DNA from 4 places in the Enterobacter sp. UPMP2060 genome. Region 1 is predicted to be linked to each of the others. Evidence: predicted binding sites of a transcription regulator. Region 1 holds the regulator's gene; each other region holds the start of a gene.
The links. The regulator LexA, encoded in region 1, represses DNA repair genes until DNA is damaged. The targets are predictions, from matches to a motif close to TNCTGTATGTACATACAGNA.
Positions count from the first base shown of each region.

Region 2: metR (HTH-type transcriptional regulator MetR) is a predicted target of LexA. The motif match lies at 1,976-1,995, and genes of this name have one in related genera.
Region 3: sbmC (DNA gyrase inhibitor SbmC) is a predicted target of LexA. The motif match lies at 2,582-2,601, and genes of this name have one in related genera.
Region 4: sulA (SOS-induced cell division inhibitor SulA) is a predicted target of LexA. The motif match lies at 2,601-2,620, and genes of this name have one in related genera.

Region 1 is NZ_JBSKJQ010000011.1:70,237-74,856, forward strand. Features, by position in the region: gene dinF (MATE family efflux transporter DinF) at 1-932, opposite strand, end outside; gene lexA (transcriptional repressor LexA) at 996-1,604, opposite strand; gene ACWKXN_RS18490 (diacylglycerol kinase) at 1,713-2,081, opposite strand; gene plsB (glycerol-3-phosphate 1-O-acyltransferase PlsB) at 2,236-4,620, shown strand, end outside.
Region 2 is NZ_JBSKJQ010000015.1:19,660-24,279, reverse strand. Features, by position in the region: gene yigL (sugar/pyridoxal phosphate phosphatase YigL) at 1-121, shown strand, start outside; gene ACWKXN_RS20585 (carboxylate/amino acid/amine transporter) at 204-1,103, shown strand; gene metR (HTH-type transcriptional regulator MetR) at 991-1,944, opposite strand; gene metE (5-methyltetrahydropteroyltriglutamate--homocysteine S-methyltransferase) at 2,060-4,321, shown strand; gene ACWKXN_RS20570 (dienelactone hydrolase family protein) at 4,368-4,620, opposite strand, start outside.
Region 3 is NZ_JBSKJQ010000002.1:543,103-547,722, forward strand. Features, by position in the region: gene sbcB (exodeoxyribonuclease I) at 1-1,132, opposite strand, end outside; gene dacD (serine-type D-Ala-D-Ala carboxypeptidase DacD) at 1,331-2,497, shown strand; gene sbmC (DNA gyrase inhibitor SbmC) at 2,617-3,090, shown strand; gene ACWKXN_RS07995 (FUSC family protein) at 3,183-4,241, shown strand; gene ACWKXN_RS08000 (DUF496 family protein) at 4,400-4,620, shown strand, end outside.
Region 4 is NZ_JBSKJQ010000001.1:442,167-446,786, forward strand. Features, by position in the region: gene matP (macrodomain Ter protein MatP) at 145-597, shown strand; gene ompA (porin OmpA) at 661-1,716, opposite strand; gene sulA (SOS-induced cell division inhibitor SulA) at 2,071-2,580, opposite strand; gene ACWKXN_RS02095 (TfoX/Sxy family DNA transformation protein) at 2,798-3,424, shown strand; gene yccS (YccS family putative transporter) at 3,381-4,620, opposite strand, start outside.

The DNA.
Region 1 (4,620 bases):
CAGACGTCCCTAAGCTGCCCGCTTTCGCGCGCCCCGTACGCCTGCCCGGAATGCGCTTCTACCGCATAGGCAAATCCGTCCAGCGCGTAGGCGGTAAAGGTCAGCAGCGTCATCAATACCGCGTTGACCGCGACGATTTCTGGCCCCTGTCGGGCCCCGAAAACCGTCAGCGCGCCGAAGCAGAGCTGAAGCAGCAGCGAGCGCAGCATGATGTCACGATTGAGCGCCAGCAGCTTACGGATATTGCCGCGCCATGCGGTTTTGAGCAGCGCCAGGGAGATCCCGCGCATCGCCAGCACGCGCCAGACCATCCACAGACCGATAATCAAGGTTCCGTATTCGGCAATCGCCGTCGCCAGCGCCGCGCCCTGCACGTTCATATGCAGGCCCATTACCAGCCAGACATCCAGCACAATGTTGAGAAGGTTGCCTGCCACCAGCAAAATCACTGGCGCACGGGCGTACTGCACGCCCAGTAGCCACCCCAGCAGAACCAGGTTTGCCAGCGAGGCGGGCGCGCTGAGCCAGCGAATTTCAAGGAAACGGCGCGCCTGAGCCAGTACCGCCTCGCTGCCGCCGACAACATGGAGCGCAAGGTCGATCAGGGGCGTACGTAATAAAACGATTAACACTCCCGCGCCAAGCGCAAGGATCAGCGGCTGGACCAGCGCGCGCGCCAGACGCAGCGGATCTTTTGCACCATAAGCCTGTGCCGTGAGCCCGGTGGTGCTCATGCGCAAAAAGAGCAGCAGCATAAACAGGAAGCTGGTTGCCGTCGCGCCAATCGCCACGCCGCCAAGATAAACAGGCGAATCAAGATGACCAATAACGGCAGTATCGACCAGCCCCAGCAAGGGCACGGTGATATTGGAGAAAATCATCGGCAGAGCGAGACGCCACAATGCCTTATCTGATTCCGTCAGCAGTGACATGAAAAATACCGGGAGTGGAGAATGAAGCAGGCTACAGCGGCGCCATAGCCTGTCAGGAAGAGATTACAGCCATTCACCGTTGCGAATGACCCCAACCGCCAGTCCTTCGATAGAGAAGTTGTGTTCGCGGAGATCGACCACAATCGGGGAGAACTCGTTGTTTTCAGGCAGCAGCTGAACGGTGTTACCCTGTTTTTTCAGACGCTTGACGGTAACTTCATCATCAATGCGCGCGACAACTACCTGGCCGTTACGCACATCCTGCGTTTTGTGCACCGCAAGCAGATCGCCATCAAGAATACCGATGTCTTTCATCGACATACCGCTAACGCGCAGCAGGAAATCTGCGCTCGGTTTGAACATGCCAGGATCGACCTGGTAGTGGCCTTCAATATGTTGCTGTGCCAGTAAAGGCTCACCGGCGGCAACACGGCCTATCAGCGGAATGCCCGTCTCTTCTTCCACCAGCAGGCGGATACCGCGTGACGCGCCTGAAACAATCTCAATCACGCCTTTACGCGCCAGCGCTTTCAGGTGTTCTTCGGCAGCATTCGGAGAACGGAAGCCCAGACGCTGCGCGATTTCCGCACGCGTGGGTGGCATACCCGTCTGGCCGATATGATCCCGGATGAGATCAAACACCTCTTGCTGCCTGGTCGTTAACGCTTTCATTCCGCCCCCTGGGTGTATATACAGTTATGCTGTGAGTATATACAGTCAAAGGCGATTTTGGAACCAAAAACTGCACAAAAAACCAGGGACTTAATTATTCCTCGAGGCTCATCGGAAATGCGACCAAAGCAGCGTGACCCAGGTGATAACGGCAGTGATAATCGCCAGCAACACGGCAGCAGAGCCCATGTCTTTTGCGCGGCCAGAAAGCTCGTGGAAATCTGAACCAATGCGATCAACAACGGCTTCAATAGCGCTATTAAGAATTTCCACTATCATCACCAGAAGCACGGAACCGATTAGAAGTACGCGGGTAATAGCATCAACATCAAGGAAACAGGCGATGATCACCGCGATGATAGCGGCGACGCCCTCCTGGCGAAAGGCGGCTTCGTTGATCCACGCGGCACGGAAACCTTTCCATGAATAGCCGGCGGCTTTGATGATACGCGTTAACCCAGTGGTATTATTGGCCATTAAAAGAACCTTTTATGAAAAAAAGCGTCAGTAACAGGAACTGTAGCGCGTTTCGCTACAGCCTGAAGTATGACGGGTAACAACAGAAATTTTGCGCGCTTTCTGTTATCCTTGCGCCGCAATTGCATTATTAACCAGAGGCTTTACATCGTTTATGTCCGGCTGGCCACGAATTTACTACAAATTACTTAATTTACCATTAAGCATCCTGGTAAAAAGCAAGTCTATCCCAGCAGAACCCGCGCTGGAATTGGGGCTCGATACCTCGCGTCCTATTATGTACGTTTTGCCTTATAACTCGAAGGCAGACTTACTGACGCTTCGCGCCCAGTGTCTGGCGCATGACTTACCGGACCCGCTTGAACCGCTTGAAGTTGACGGTACGCTGCTGCCGCGCTACGTGTTCATTCACGGTGGACCGCGCGTGTTTACCTACTACACGCCAAAAGAAGAGTCCATCAAGCTGTTCCACGACTATCTTGACCTGCACCGCAGCAACCCCGATCTGGATGTGCAGATGGTGCCGGTGTCGGTGATGTTTGGTCGTCGTCCGGGCCGTGAAAAAGGTGAAGAGAACCCGCCGCTGCGCATGCTTAACGGCATCCAGAAGTTCTTCGCGGTCTCCTGGCTGGGACGCGACAGCTTTGTGCGTTTCTCCCCTTCCGTTTCGCTGCGTCGTATGGCGGACGAGCACGGTACCGACAAGATCATCGCGCAAAAACTGGCGCGCGTGGCGCGTATGCACTTCGCGCGCCAGCGCCTCGCTGCCGTAGGGCCGCGTCTCCCGGCGCGTCAGGATCTGTTCAACAAGCTTTTGGCCTCCAAAGCGATTGCCCGCGCCGTTGAAGACGAAGCGCGCAGCAAGAAAATATCGCATGAGAAAGCCCAGCAGAACGCCATTGCGCTGATGGAAGAGATTGCAGCGAACTTCTCTTACGAGATGATTCGCCTGTCCGATCGTATTCTCGGCTTTACCTGGAACCGCCTGTATCAGGGCATCAACGTTCATAATGCCGAACGTGTGCGTCAGCTGGCGCACGATGGCCATGAGATCGTCTATGTTCCCTGCCACCGCAGCCACATGGACTACCTGCTTCTTTCCTACGTGCTCTATCACCAGGGGCTGGTACCGCCGCACATTGCTGCCGGTATCAACCTGAATTTCTGGCCAGCAGGTCCGATTTTCCGCCGCCTGGGCGCGTTCTTTATCCGTCGCACCTTCAAGGGCAACAAGCTTTACTCCACCGTGTTCCGCGAGTATCTGGGCGAGCTGTTCAGCCGCGGCTATTCCGTGGAGTACTTCGTGGAGGGCGGTCGTTCCCGTACCGGACGTCTGCTTGATCCGAAGACCGGCACGCTGTCGATGACCATTCAGGCGATGCTGCGCGGAGGAACCCGTCCAATCACGCTGGTGCCAATCTACATTGGCTATGAGCACGTGATGGAAGTGGGCACGTACGCCAAAGAGCTGCGCGGTGCGACCAAAGAGAAAGAGAGCCTGCCGCAGATGCTGCGCGGCTTGAGCAAGCTACGCAATCTCGGTCAGGGCTACGTGAACTTCGGCGAACCGATGCCGCTGATGACGTATCTGAACCATCACGTTCCCGAGTGGCGCGAGTCCATCGATCCTATCGAAGCGATTCGTCCGGCCTGGCTGACGCCAACGGTCAACGGCATCGCGTCCGAGCTGATGGTGCGCATTAACAACGCCGGTGCGGCTAACGCCATGAACCTGTGCTGTACGGCGCTTCTGGCTTCGCGTCAGCGCTCGCTGACCCGCGAACAGCTCACGGAGCAGCTGGATTGCTATCTGGACATGATGCGCAACGTGCCGTATTCCGTTGATTCAACCGTGCCTTCTGCTACCGCCAGTGAGCTTATCGATCACGCGCTGCAGATGAACAAGTTTGAAGTCGAAAAGGACACGATCGGCGACATCATTATTCTGCCGCGCGAGCAGGCAGTGCTGATGACCTACTACCGCAACAACATCACCCATATGCTGATGCTGCCGTCGCTCATGGCGGCTATCATCACCCAGCATCGCCGTATTTCGCGTCAGGAGCTATTGCGTCACGTTGAGACGCTCTATCCGATGCTGAAAGCGGAGCTGTTCCTGCGCTGGAGCAAAGACGAGCTGGCGGGCGAACTGGACAAACTGACGGAAGAGCTGCGTCGTCAGGGGCTGATCACCGTCTCAAACGACGAGCTGCACATCAATCCGTCGCGTTCCCGAACCCTGCAACTGCTTGCTGCCGGTGCGCGCGAAACGCTGCAGCGCTACGCCATTACGTTCTGGCTGCTGAGTGCGAACCCGTCTATCAACCGCGGCACGCTGGAGAAAGAGAGCCGGACGCTGGCACAGCGCCTGTCCGTTCTGCACGGCATTAACGCCCCGGAATTCTTCGACAAAGCGGTCTTCAGCTCTCTGGTCCTGACGCTGCGTGACGAAGGCTACATCAGCGATACGGGTGATGCCGAGCCGGAAGAGACGCTGAAGGTGTACCAGATGCTGGCCGAACTCATTACGTCAGATGTG
Region 2 (4,620 bases), on a different contig from region 1:
GGGCTGCATCATGCAGAACGCGCACCAGCGTCTGAAGGATCTGCATCCTGAGCTGGAAGTGATTGGTTCTAACGCTGACAACGCGGTACCGAAGTATCTGCGCAAACTGTTCCTTGAATAATCTTCATTCGGTTGTTTATTGCTCAGTTGTCAACTAAAGAGTTCGCTACAATGCCTCTCCTTCTTTCTGAGAGACAAGCATTGTGGCGCTACTCATTATCACCACCATTCTGTGGGCCTTCTCCTTTAGCCTGATTGGCGAATATCTTGCCGGTTCGGTCGACAGCTACTTCTCGGTGCTGATGCGCGTGGGGCTGGCGGCGCTGGTGTTCCTGCCGTTTCTGCGCGCGCGCGGGCAATCGCTGAAAACGATTGTGCTGTATATGCTGGTGGGAGCGATGCAGCTCGGCATCATGTATCTGTTCAGCTTCCGGGCCTACATCTACCTGTCCGTCTCCGAATTCCTGCTCTTTACCGTGCTGACGCCGCTCTATATCACGCTGATTTACGACCTGCTCAGCAGACGCCGTCTGCGCTGGGGATACCTGCTGAGCGCGGCGCTGGCGGTGATCGGCGCGGCGATTATTCGCTATGACAAAGTCAGCGATCACTTCTGGACCGGGCTGATGTTCGTCCAGCTTGCCAACATCAGCTTCGCCATCGGCATGGTGGGCTACAAACGTCTGATGGAAACCCGACCGATGCCGCAGCACAACGCGTTTGCCTGGTTCTATATGGGCGCCGCGATTGTCGCGGTAGCGGCGTGGTTTATGCTCGGCAACCCGCAAAAACTGCCGACCACCGCCGTGCAGTGGGGCGTTCTGGTCTGGCTGGGCGTAGTGGCGTCAGGGCTGGGGTACTTCATGTGGAACTACGGCGCTACGCAGGTAGACGCCGGTACGCTGGGGATCATGAACAACGTGCATGTTCCGGCAGGGCTGCTGGTCAACCTCGCCATCTGGCAGCAACAGCCGCACTGGCCGAGCTTCCTTATTGGGGGAGCGGTGATCCTGGCTTCGCTGTGGGTCCATCGCCGATGGGTCGCTCCGCGCTCCGCACAAACGGAAGATGGTCGCACGCGTGGTTCCGCGCTGAGCGAATAAACGCCTCCGTAATCGGCTGACGCTGCTCGCCATCGCGCACGGCGGCGTACAGTCGGCTCCACAATCCTTCACCCAGGGTTTTGGTCTGCACCAGACCCTGGCGTTCAAAACTCTCCACCACCCAGTGCGGCAGCGCCGCGATACCCATTCTGGCCGCCACCATCTGAATCAGCAGCAGGGTGTTATCCACGCTTTTCAGCTTCGGGCTAATGCCTGCCGGCTGCAGGAAGTGGCGCCAGATATCCAGGCGGCTGCGCTGCACCGGATAAATCAGCAGCGTCTCTGTCGCCAGGTCTTCCGGCGTGATGCGCGTTTTGGCGGCCAGCGGGTGATCCGGCGCCAGCACCAGGCGCACTTCATAATCAAACATCGGCGAATAGTGCAGGCCGCTGCGCGGCAGGATGTCAGAGGTCATGACCAGATCCAGCTCGCCCTGCTGCAGCGACGGCTGCGGGTCAAAGGTCACGCCGGATTTGAAGTCCATCTCCACCTGCGGCCACTTCTGGCGGAAGTTCTCAAGCGCGGGGGTCAGCCACTGAATACAGCTGTGGCACTCAATGGCGATGCGCAGTTTGGTCTGCTGCGGTTCGTTACACGCCTGCAGCGCGCTCGCGATTTGAGGCAGTACCTGATTCGCCAGCTGAAGAAGAATTTCACCCTGCGGCGTAAAGCGTAGCGGCTGGCTCTTACGCACAAAAAGACGGAAGCCGAGGCGTTGTTCCAGATCGCTGAACTGGTGAGAAAGGGCGGACTGGGTCTGGTGCAGCGTGGCCGCAGCCGCCGCGAGCGAACCGCAGTTCCGCAACGCTTGTAGCGTTTTCAGGTGTTTAATCTCGATCATGAAAGTCCTTCACTTCGCCATGAACATATTGCGCTTGAGGAATATACAGTACCTGCCAATTATAGAAGTGTAAACATCTGGACGTCTAAATAACGAATTTCACAAGGGGCACACCATGACAATCCGCAATCACACTCTCGGTTTCCCTCGCGTCGGCCTGCGTCGCGAGCTGAAAAAAGCACAAGAAAGCTACTGGGCGGGTAATGCCACCCGCGAAGAACTGCTGGCGGTAGGACGCGAGCTGCGCGCCCGCCACTGGGATCAGCAAAAACAGGCGGGCATTGACCTGCTGCCGGTGGGCGATTTCGCCTGGTACGACCATGTTCTGACGACCAGCCTGCTGCTTGGCAACGTGCCGGCTCGTCATCAGAACAAAGATGGATCGGTAGATATCGATACCCTGTTCCGCATCGGCCGTGGCCGCGCGCCGACGGGGGAGCCAGCGGCAGCGGCGGAAATGACCAAGTGGTTTAACACCAACTATCACTATATGGTGCCGGAGTTCGTCAAAGGCCAGCAGTTCAGGCTGACCTGGACGCAGCTTCTGGACGAAGTGGATGAAGCGCTGGCGCTGGGCCACCAGGTGAAGCCGGTGCTGCTCGGGCCGGTAACGTACCTGTGGCTGGGAAAAGTAAAGGGCGAGCCGTTTGACCGACTCAGCCTGCTGAAGGATATTCTGCCGGTCTACAAACAGGTGCTGAGTGAGCTGGGCAAACGCGGCATTCAGTGGGTGCAAATCGACGAACCGGCGCTGGTGCTTGAGCTGCCGCAGGATTGGCTCGATGCCTTAAAACCGGCGTATGACGCGCTCACCGGTCAGGTAAAACTCCTGCTGACGACCTATTTTGAAGGCGTGACGCCGAACCTGAAGACCATTACCGCGCTGCCGGTCCAGGGCCTGCACGTTGACCTCGTACACGGTAAAGATGATGTGGCGGAGCTGCACAAGCGTTTGCCAGCGGACTGGCTGCTCTCTGCCGGGCTGATCAACGGCCGTAACGTCTGGCGCGCCGATCTCACCGAGAAATACGCGCAAATCAAAGACATCGTCGGCAAACGTGAGCTGTGGGTGGCCTCGTCCTGTTCGCTGCTGCACAGCCCGATCGATCTGAGCGTGGAAACGCGTCTGGATGCCGAGGTGAAAAGCTGGTTTGCCTTCGCCCTGCAAAAATGTGAAGAGCTGACGCTGCTGCGCGACGCGCTGAACAGCGGCGACACGGCGGCGATTACCGAATGGAGCGCCCCGATCCAGGCGCGTCGTCACTCGGCGCGCGTGCACAACCCGGCGGTGGAAAAACGCCTGGCGGCCATCACCGCTCAGGACAGCCAGCGGCAGAGCCCTTACGAGGTGCGCGCCGAAGCGCAGCGCGCCCGCTTTAATCTGCCCGCGTGGCCGACCACCACAATTGGCTCTTTCCCGCAAACTACGGAGATACGCGGCCTGCGTCTGGACTTCAAGAAGGGCAATCTGGATGCGAATCACTATCGCACCGGCATCGCCGAACACATCAAGCAGGCGATTATCGAGCAGGAACGCCTGGGGCTGGACGTGCTGGTGCACGGCGAGGCCGAACGTAATGACATGGTGGAATACTTTGGCGAGCACCTGGACGGCTTTGTCTTTACCCAGAACGGCTGGGTGCAGAGCTACGGCTCCCGCTGCGTGAAGCCGCCGGTGGTTATCGGTGACGTCAGCCGCCCGGAAGCGATCACCGTGGAGTGGGCGAAGTATGCCCAGTCCCTGACCGACAAGCCGGTAAAAGGGATGCTCACCGGTCCGGTGACCATTCTCTGCTGGTCGTTCCCGCGTGAAGACGTGACTCGTGAAACCATCGCCAAACAGATCGCCCTGGCGCTGCGTGATGAGGTGGCGGATCTGGAAGCGGCAGGCATTGGCATTATTCAGATTGACGAACCGGCCCTGCGCGAAGGCTTGCCGCTGCGCCGCAGCGACTGGGATGCCTACCTGCAGTGGGGCGTGGAGGCGTTCCGCATCAACGCCGCGGTGGCGAAGGACGACACCCAGATCCACACCCACATGTGTTACTGCGAATTCAACGACATCATGGATTCGATTGCCGCGCTGGATGCCGATGTGATCACCATCGAGACCTCGCGTTCAGACATGGAGCTGCTGGAGTCGTTTGAAGAGTTCGACTACCCGAATGAAATCGGGCCGGGCGTGTACGACATTCACTCCCCGAACGTGCCGAGCGTGGAGTGGATTGAAGCCCTGCTGAAAAAAGCGGCCCAGCGCATTCCGGCAGAGCGCCTGTGGGTGAACCCGGACTGCGGACTGAAAACCCGCGGCTGGCCGGAGACGCGCGCGGCGCTGGCGAACATGGTGAAGGCGGCGCAGAACCTGCGTCAGGCTTGATGATGCGTAGGCCCGGTAAGGCATAGCCGCCACCGGGCTTTTTTTATTACGCTTTCTTACCGCCGTACTGGCTAAACCACGCCAGCATTCTCTGCCAGCCATCTTTGGCTGATTCTGCGTGATAGCTCGGACGATAATCGGCGTTAAACGCGTGCCCGGCATCCGGATACACCACGATCTCCGCCTTCGCATTGGCCGCACGGAGCGCATGGCGCATGGTCTCTACCGAATCCAGCGAAATACCGGTGTCCTGACCGCCGTAAAGCCCTAACACGGGGGCGTTTAGCTCCGTGGCGATA
Region 3 (4,620 bases), on a different contig from region 1:
CATCGCTGAAGAAGCCGTTGTAGAGCTGGGCATCCACGTTTTCAGACGGCACGAACGGCTCCGCCTCGGCAAAGATAGCAACTACTTTCTCGCGCACCTGCGGGTTATCGCGCAGCACTTTCAGGTTATCGAGGCAGCGCTGACGGTTAATGCCCAGTCTGTCCGCATCTTCCGGGCGCAGCGTATTCGCCTGCGCGAGTACCGGACATTTATTGATATGCACCAGTTTGACCGGCACCGCGGGCAGATCGCCGAGTTCATTTTTCGGGGTATAAAGCCGTTCGCGCAGGGTATCGCTGTCGAGCTCCAGCAGCGGCGAAATATCGCCAGCTAAATCCACCATGATGACCGCATTACGGTTGTCCGGATGCCAGGCCAGCGGGGCGACCCAGCTGGTATTACCGCGCCAGGCGCCAAACATGCCGGAGATATGCACCAGGGGTTTCATCTGCGGTACGTCGATAAGGGTCATGAGCTTCTGCTTGCTGCGGTGGCTCAGCAGATACTCAAACAGCCGGGGCTGCGCGTTTTTCACCAGCTTCGCCATGGCAATGGTGGCATAGACGTCCGCCATCGCGTCGTGGGCATTGCTGTGCTCGATGCCGTTGGCGCGCGTCAGGTGTTCCAGCCGGAAGCTGGTCAGCCCTTCCTCGTTTTCCGGCCAGTTAATGCCCTCAGGACGCAGGGCATAACAGGCGCGCATGATGTCGAGCAAATCCCAGCATGAGTTGCGGTTCTGCCAGCTCCAGGCATAGGGATCGTAGAAGTTGCGATAGAAGATGTTGCGCGTTACTTCGTCATCGAAGCGGATGTTGTTGTAACCGACCACGCAGGTATTGGGGACGGTAAACAGATCGTGGATGCGTCGGGCGAATTCTGCCTCGTTAACGCCTTTCTCGCGCGCTTCCTGAGGCGTGATCCCGGTGACCATGACCGCCCCGGGCTGCGGCAGGTAGTCATCAGCCGGTTTGCAGTAAAAGACCTCAGGCTCGCCAATAATGTTGAATTCGTCGTCGGTACGGATGGCGGCAAACTGCGCCGGTCGGTCCAGCGCCGGGTGTGTGCCAAAGGTTTCGTAGTCATGGAATAAAAAAGTCGGGCGAGCGGCAGAGTCAGACACCAGTAATACCATCCTGTTAAAAAATGACGTCACTATGGTAAACGATCGTGCGGTTCAGACCGAATAAAAAGCACCGCCGTCGAGCAAATTTGCGCGCCAGCTTCAGAGAAAAATCTGTGCTCTGTCACATTTTTTTGCAATTAAGCCAGGTAACGACATCAGAACTCCCGTAAAAAGGTCATCGATTTTTACTGACCTGAGGATATACCGTTGAAACGCCGTCTGTTTATTGCTGTTTCTTTACTCGCTTCGAGTGTCTCATCTGCTTTTGCGGCCGAACCACTGGATTTTTCGCCGCAGCCTCCGGCCATTCAGGCTGGCTCCTGGGTGCTGATGGACTACACGACTGGTCAGATCTTAACGGCGGGCAACGAACATCAACAACGTAATCCGGCGAGCCTGACCAAGCTGATGACGGGGTATGTGGTTGATCGGGCCATTGATAGCCATCGCATTACGCCGGACGACATTGTCACCGTCGGGCGTGACGCGTGGGCAAAGGGCAACCCGGTTTTTGACGGCTCATCGCTGATGTTCCTGAAAGAGGGCGATCGCGTCTCCGTGCGTGATTTAAGCCGCGGTCTGATTGTCGATTCCGGCAACGACGCCTGCGTGGCGCTGGCCGATCACGTGGCGGGCGGTCAGCCGCAGTTTGTGAAGATGATGAACGACTACGTGCAGAAGCTGAACCTGCGCGATACGCACTTTGAAACCGTCCACGGGCTGGACGCGCCGGGCCAGCACAGCTCGGCCTATGACCTGGCCGTACTCTCCCGGGCCATCATTCACGGCGAGCCTGAGTTTTATCATATGTACAGCGAAAAGAGCCTGACCTGGAACGGGATCACCCAGCAAAACCGTAATGGCCTGCTGTGGGATAAAACCATGAACGTGGACGGGCTTAAAACGGGGCACACTTCGGGGGCGGGCTTTAACCTGATTGCGTCCGCCGTTGACGGGCAGCGCCGTTTAATCGCGGTGGTGATGGGGGCGGACAGCCCGAAAGGCCGTGAGGACCAGGCCCGAAAACTGCTGCACTGGGGGCAGCAGAACTTCGATACGGTGCAAATCCTGCATAGCGGTAAAAAAGTGGGGACAGAGCGTATCTGGTACGGCGATAAGGAGCAGGTGAAACTGGGCACCGACCAGGACTTCTGGCTGGCCTTGCCGAAAGCGGAAGTGCCGAACATCAAAGCCAAATACGTGCTGGATAAAAAAGAGCTGGAAGCGCCGATTGCTGCGCATCAGCGGGTCGGGGAGATCCAGCTCTATGACCGTGACAAGGTGGTGGCGCACTGGCCGCTGGTGACGCTGGAAGCCGTTGATAAGGGCGGACTGTTCTCTCGCATGAGCGATTATCTCCACCACACGCTTTAACCGCTGATGGGCAGACTGGCAGGGTTGCGAGTCTGCTCACATAATAAACACTCCTCGTTTGCCGATAATAGTAATCCAGCTTTATAGTGTATAAATATACAGTAATAAATGGAGGCAGCATGGACTACAGCATCAAGCAGCAACAGAAACGTAAGATTGCCGGTTTTCATTTGGTCGGACCGTGGGAACAAACGGTTAAACAGGGCTTTGAACAGCTGGTGATGTGGGTGGACGGGCGCCACATTGAGCCGCTGGAGTGGGTTGCGGTCTACTACGATAACCCCGATGAGGTCCCGGCAGAAAAACTGCGCTGCGATACGGCCGTTACGGTGCCGGACGATTTCGTTATCCCGGAAAACAGCGAAGGCGTCATGATGACGGAAATCGCGGGCGGTGATTATGCCGTGGCGTCGGCGCGCGTGGAAAACTACGACTTCGCCACGCCGTGGTATCAGTTCTTCAACTCTCTGCTGCAGGACAATAAGTACCAGATGGCGCTTAAACCCTGCTTCGAACGCTATCTCAATGACGGCAATGCAGACGGCTACTGGGATATCGAAATGTATATCGCGGTAGAGCATAAAACGGCTTAAGCCTGCTAAATGAAGGGTTTTTCAGCCGGGAGCGATCCGCCCGGCTGAAAACACAGTACAATTGTGATTTGCCGTGTAGCTGGAGAGCGGGTGTGCGTCCCGACAAATCATTAACCCCTTTTGAAATTCGCTTGTACAAACATTACCGCGTGGTGCACGGGTGCCGCATCGCGCTGGCGTTCGTATTGACGTTTGTACTGGTCCGTTTGCTTGATGTTCCGGAAGGGACGTGGCCGCTGATTACCCTGGTGGTGGTGATGGGGCCCATCTCGTTTTGGGGGAACGTTGTTCCGCGCGCCTTTGAGCGAATTGGCGGGACGGTTTTAGGCTCGGCCCTTGGGCTTATTGCCCTGAAGCTGGAGCTCATCTCATTTCCCGTGATGCTGGCATGGTGCGGGGCCGCCATGTTCCTGTGCGGCTGGCTGGCGTTGGGCAAAAGACCGTATCAGGCCTTGCTGATTGGGATTACTCTCGCGGTGGTTGTCGGTGCGCCCGCCGAGGATATGACCACCGCGCTGTGGCGAAGCGGGGATGTCATCCTGGGGTCACTGCTGGCCATGCTCTTCACCGGTATCTGGCCGCAGCGCGCTTTTCTGCACTGGCGTATTCAGATGGCGAACTACGTCACCGCCTTTAACCGCGTCTATCAGGCCGGTTTTTCTCCGAATCTGGTCGAGCGTCCCCGGCTGGAAAAGCATCTGCAAACGATCCTCAACGACGTGGTCAAAATGCGCGGCCTGATCACGCCCGCCAGCAAAGAAACCCGTATTCAGAAATCGATTTTCGAAGCCATCCAGACGGTAAGCCGCAATCTGGTCTGCATGCTTGAACTGCAAATCAACGCCCACTGGGCCTCGCGTCCCAGCCATCTGTTGATGCTTAACGCGCAGACTCTCAAAGAGACCCAGCAGATGACGCAGCAAACGCTGTTGACCATTGCCCATGCGCTCTATGAAGGGAATCCGCAGCCGATACTGGCCAACAGCGAGCGGCTGAATGAGATCGTTGCGGAGCTGAAGCAGTTAATCAATGAACGCCAGAGCGATAACGTTGCGGAAACGCCTATTCATGGCTACGTCTGGCTGAGCATGGAACTGGCGCGGCAGCTTGAGCTGTTATCGCACCTTATTTGCCGGGCGCTGCGCAAATAAAAGGCGTATGTGACGGCTGCTGCTTCGATTCAGCAGCAATTGGGGTTATGATAGCTTTAAACGATATACTCATTGTCATTCGCAGCCGCTGTCAGTAAGGTTATTGTTACAACGGTTGCCTTAACGAATCCGAATCTCACATTATCAGGGGTGTAAAAATGGAAACTACCAAGCCTTCGTTCCAGGATGTTCTGGAATTCGTCCGCCTGTTCCGCCGCAAAAACAAGCTGCAGCGTGAAATCCAGGACGTTGAGAAGAAGATCCGTGACAACCAGAAACGTGTTCTGCTGCTCGACAACCTGAGCGACTACATCAAGCCAGGTATGAGCGTTGAAGCTATTCAGGGCATCATCGCCAGCATGAAGAGCGACTATGAAGA
Region 4 (4,620 bases), on a different contig from region 1:
GTAAGCGGGGGGCTCTACCCAAGCAGGATTGGGGATTTCGACAGGGCGATTGGCTGCATTCACTCTCAGGATATGATTTCTTTTCAGCAGATTGCTAAAAAACTGATATTCTGAACAGAGTTACGTGGTAACACTGAGATCGCAATGAAATATCAACAACTGGAAAATCTCGAAAGCGGCTGGAAATGGAAGTACCTGGTCAAAAAGCACCGTGAAGGGGAGCTGATCACCTGCTACGTCGAAGCCAGCGCTGCGCAAGAAGCCGTGGATATTTTGCTGACCCTCGAAAATGAACCGGTACAGGTTAACGGCTGGATTGAGAAACACATCAATCCAGCGTTGTTAAACCGGATGAAGCAAACTATCCGCGCGCGACGCAAACGGCATTTTAATGCTGAGCATCAGCACACTCGCAAAAAATCAATCGACCTGGAGTTCGTGGTCTGGCAACGCCTGGCTGGGCTGGCACAACGACGGGGCAAAACGCTTTCGGAAACCATCGTGCAGCTGATTGAGGATGCCGAGCATAAAGAGAAGTACGCCAACCAGATGTCGACGCTGAAGAACGACCTTCAGGCTCTGTTGGGTAAAAAATAGATTTTTCTTTTCTTCAGACAATAAAAAACCCCGCATGGCGGGGTTTTTTTATAAGACGATAACTTATGCCGCTGGCTGAGTTACAACGTCTTTGATGCCTTTAACTTCGATCTCTACGCGACGATCTGGAGCCAGGCAGTCGATCAGTGCAGCGCGAGCTTTCACGTTGTCACAGGTGTTGCCAGTAACTGGGTTAGATTCGCCCATACCACGTGGGGAGATCTTGTTAGCTGGGATACCTTTAGAGATCAGGTAATCAACAACAGACTGAGCACGTTTCTCAGACAGTTTCTGGTTGTATGCGTCAGAACCGATACGGTCGGTGAAGCCCAGAACCACTACGGAACCGTCTTTAGGATCCAGGTTGCTCAGCTGGGTGTACAGCTGATCCAGTGCCTGCTGGCCTTCTGGTTTCAGAGTCGCTTTGTTGAAGTTGAACAGAACGTCAGACTTCAGAGTGAAGTGCTTGGTCTGTACTTCTGGAGCTGGAGCCGGCGCTGGAGCAACAACTGGAGCTGCTTCTTCCTGCTGGCCGAAACGGTAGGAAACACCTACGCTCAGCATGCCGTTGTCTGGACGAACACCAACGGTGTTACCGTCGCCGATGTTGTTAACCCACTGGTATTCCAGACGGGTAGCGATGTCACGGGTCATAGCCCACTCAACGCCACCAGCGAATACTGGGGAAACACCGGTGTCATGGTTGTCACCAGAGATGTTGTTGCTGGAATCTGCGCGCCATACCATGCCGCCCAGACGGGTGTACACGTCCAGATCGTCAGTGATTGGGTAGCCCAGTTTAGCGGTCAGCTGAACGCCCTGTGCTTTGAAAGCGCCGTTGATGGTGTCGCCTTTGTATGGCATACGACCTAACCAGTCGTAACCCATTTCAAAACCAACATACGGGTTAACCTGATAGCCACCGAACGCACCTGCACCAAGCTGGCTCTCGTGAGTTGGGCCATCATTGTTCAGGCTGCTGTTGTACCAGCCGGTGTCGTGGAACTGAGACCAGCCCAGTTTACCACCTGCATACCAGGTATTATCTTTCGGAGCGGCCTGCGCTACGGTAGCGAAGCCAGCCAGTGCCACTGCAATCGCGATAGCTGTCTTTTTCATTTTTTGCGCCTCGTTATCATCCAAAATTCGCCATGAAAGTCTCAGGAGAGAATCACGGTTAAATCCTTCACCGGGGGGCGTGGTCAAATATAAATCTACCGATATCTTCGGCTTAGGCCGAGCACCCCTGGCGATGTAAAGTCTACAACGTAGCTGAAAACTTACAAGTGTGAAGTCCGTCAGGCATATGAAAAAAAAAGTTCCGTATACCGATTATTTAACATTTTTCGAACGAATTTTGTGCAATAAAATTAAGGAGAACCGCACCAGACAAGCCTTGCCGCAATTTTCAGGCCGGGAACTTTAATGCCATCTTGTGGTCAAAAAAAATTCCAGGAAAAATCTTAATTTCACTCAATGATACAAATTTGAGTGAATTTTTAGCCCAGAAAGTTGTCCTCTGCGGTAAGAATCCGATCGAACCGGACGCATAATGAACCCGATCGCATTCCCTTCTTCGGCTGCTTCAGTCAGACGGAAATGTTCCTCTTCCGTCAATTCTTCCGGTAACCATCCAATCACCACGCTGTAATTTCCGGTGCGTAACGCGCGGATCATCGACTCAACGGTATCGCACGGCGGGAGCTGATTAATTTGCATGACCTTAGTAAGCGGAAGGCCTGCGGACTGAACCCACTCACGGCTCAGTTTTTGCTGAGGCGTGAGCCAAAGCTGCCAGCGCGATTGCTGACCAAGCTGTTGTAATAACGGCAACAAAAGAAGTTGCGTCAACAGGGGCTGGTCTTCACGATAAACCACTTCACTGATAAGCCCCGTGGAAACACGCTCGACGGAATTCTGCGCGACATTGCCTGCGGTAGAAGAGAGAGAGGTTGAGCGATTTGCATAGCCTGAAGTGTGCATATTCATTCCAGCCCTGTAGTTACTGTATGGATATACAGTAACCCCTGTATGCATAAAGATCAACCTCATTTTCGGAAAGCGACTCGCAAAATTCATTCAATGTTGATGTCCCTCGAAAAATCATCTTGCTCATCGGCAATAAGTTGCCTATTTTCCTGCTAACGGATCCGCTAGTAAGAAATTTCGTTGTTACTTTATGATTTTGAAGGGAAATATCATGAAAAAGATATCTTATGAACGGATTTATAAATCCCAGGAATACCTCTCCCCGTTGGGCGAGATTCATCATCGCGCGCTGTTTGGAGGCTATACCCTGGCGGTGGATGATGCGGTTTTTGCCATGGTGTCAGACGGTGAGCTTTATCTTCGCGCCTGTGAGGAGAGTGCGAAATACTGTGTAAAAAATGCCTCCTCTTTTTTGACGTTGATGAAGCGAGGCCGCCCGGTGCTGCTCAACTATTATCGTGTGGATGACGGATTATGGCAGGACAGAGAGCGCCTGCTTCAGCTCTCCTCGTTTGCGCTCAGTGCGGCAAGAAAAGAGCGCTATCAGCGCCATCAACGAAACCGACTCAAGGATCTGCCAAACCTGACCTTTCAGCTTGAAGTCTTGCTCTTTGAAGCGGGCATTACCAATGAGGAAACGCTGCGGGCGCTGGGTGCCAGAGCGAGCTGGCTGAAGATGCGGGCAAAAAACAAAGCGCTCGGTATTAAGGTTCTCTTCGCACTGGAAGGGGCTATCGAGGGGCTGCATGAGGCGGCACTCCCGGCAGGCATTCGCCGGGAGCTGACGGAGTGGTTTAATGCGCTGCCTGAGCCACAGGAGAATCACTTCTCCAGGTAGCGATTTGCTGTTGCAGCCGGCAAATTTCAGGCAGCAGAGCGATAAGCAGGCCTATTTGCTGAAGAACCAGCGGCGCTTTGCTGTCGTTTCCTGGGTCAAGATGCGCAATGCGTTGAGCCAGTTCATCCAGGGCCTGTTGAACGCGCGGCTCATCGGCCGGTCGGTGATGAAGTGCGTCATCAACGTAGCAGACGGCGTCATCGAGCAGGTTGAGAATGCCCGGGTTGGTGAGTTTCTCACGGTGGGCACCCAGCGTCGAAATATAGCTGGTGAACGTATGGTTCAGACAGAGCAGGCGGAACGCAGTCTCACGAATCTCCACCGTGGCGCGAGGCTCCGTTGACATATTAGAGACAACGGAGGCCAGTTCTGCATCACTGTTGTGCGCGTCGCGACGGGCTATCCGGTAAGCCAGGCGGTTATCGCGCCCCTGGTGGTACTGCTCCAGGATTGCGTCAAGGTATCGACAGTTGGCGTTCATTGCTCTGTCTACCACGCGCGGCAAATTGCGGAAACGCCAGTCCGGCCAGATAAAGCTGACCGCAGCCCAGGCAATCGCACAGCCAATCAGGGTATCGATCACGCGGGGCAGGGCAATTTCAAACCCTTCACCCAGCAGGTTAAAGCAGAGCAGCACCAGCAGCGTGATGAACATGGTGGCATGGGCGTACTGCACGTTGCGAAACGCGAAGAACAGCACGCCGGTGATCACAATCAGAATCAGTTGACCTTCAACGGAGGGCACGAAATAGAGCACCGGAAGGCCGATCGCGACGCCGACCAGCGTGCCGATAATACGCAGCGCAAGACGGTGTCGGGTGGCGTTATAGTTTGGCTGGCAGACGAACAGGCTGGTCAGCAGGATCCAGTAGCCGTGGTGCAGCCCGGTTATCTGGATAAAGGCATACCCCACGCACAGCACCAGCGACATTCTTACCGCGTGGCGAAAGAGTGCCGACTCCGGCGTAAAGTTACGGCTCAGACGCAGCCACATATCGCTAACGCTGTGCACGCTGTCATCAGCAAGCTGATTTTCCACCTCACTGCCCGGCAGCGCCATCGCCTGTTCGGACTCAATGGTCGCCAGCTGAGCATCAATCGCCCGCAGGTTGTTCAGCAGAAAGCCCAGCGCTTTGATGTGCTCCGGTGACGTTCCGCTGGCCTGAACGCGGTCGAGCGCCGCATCAAGATGGCTG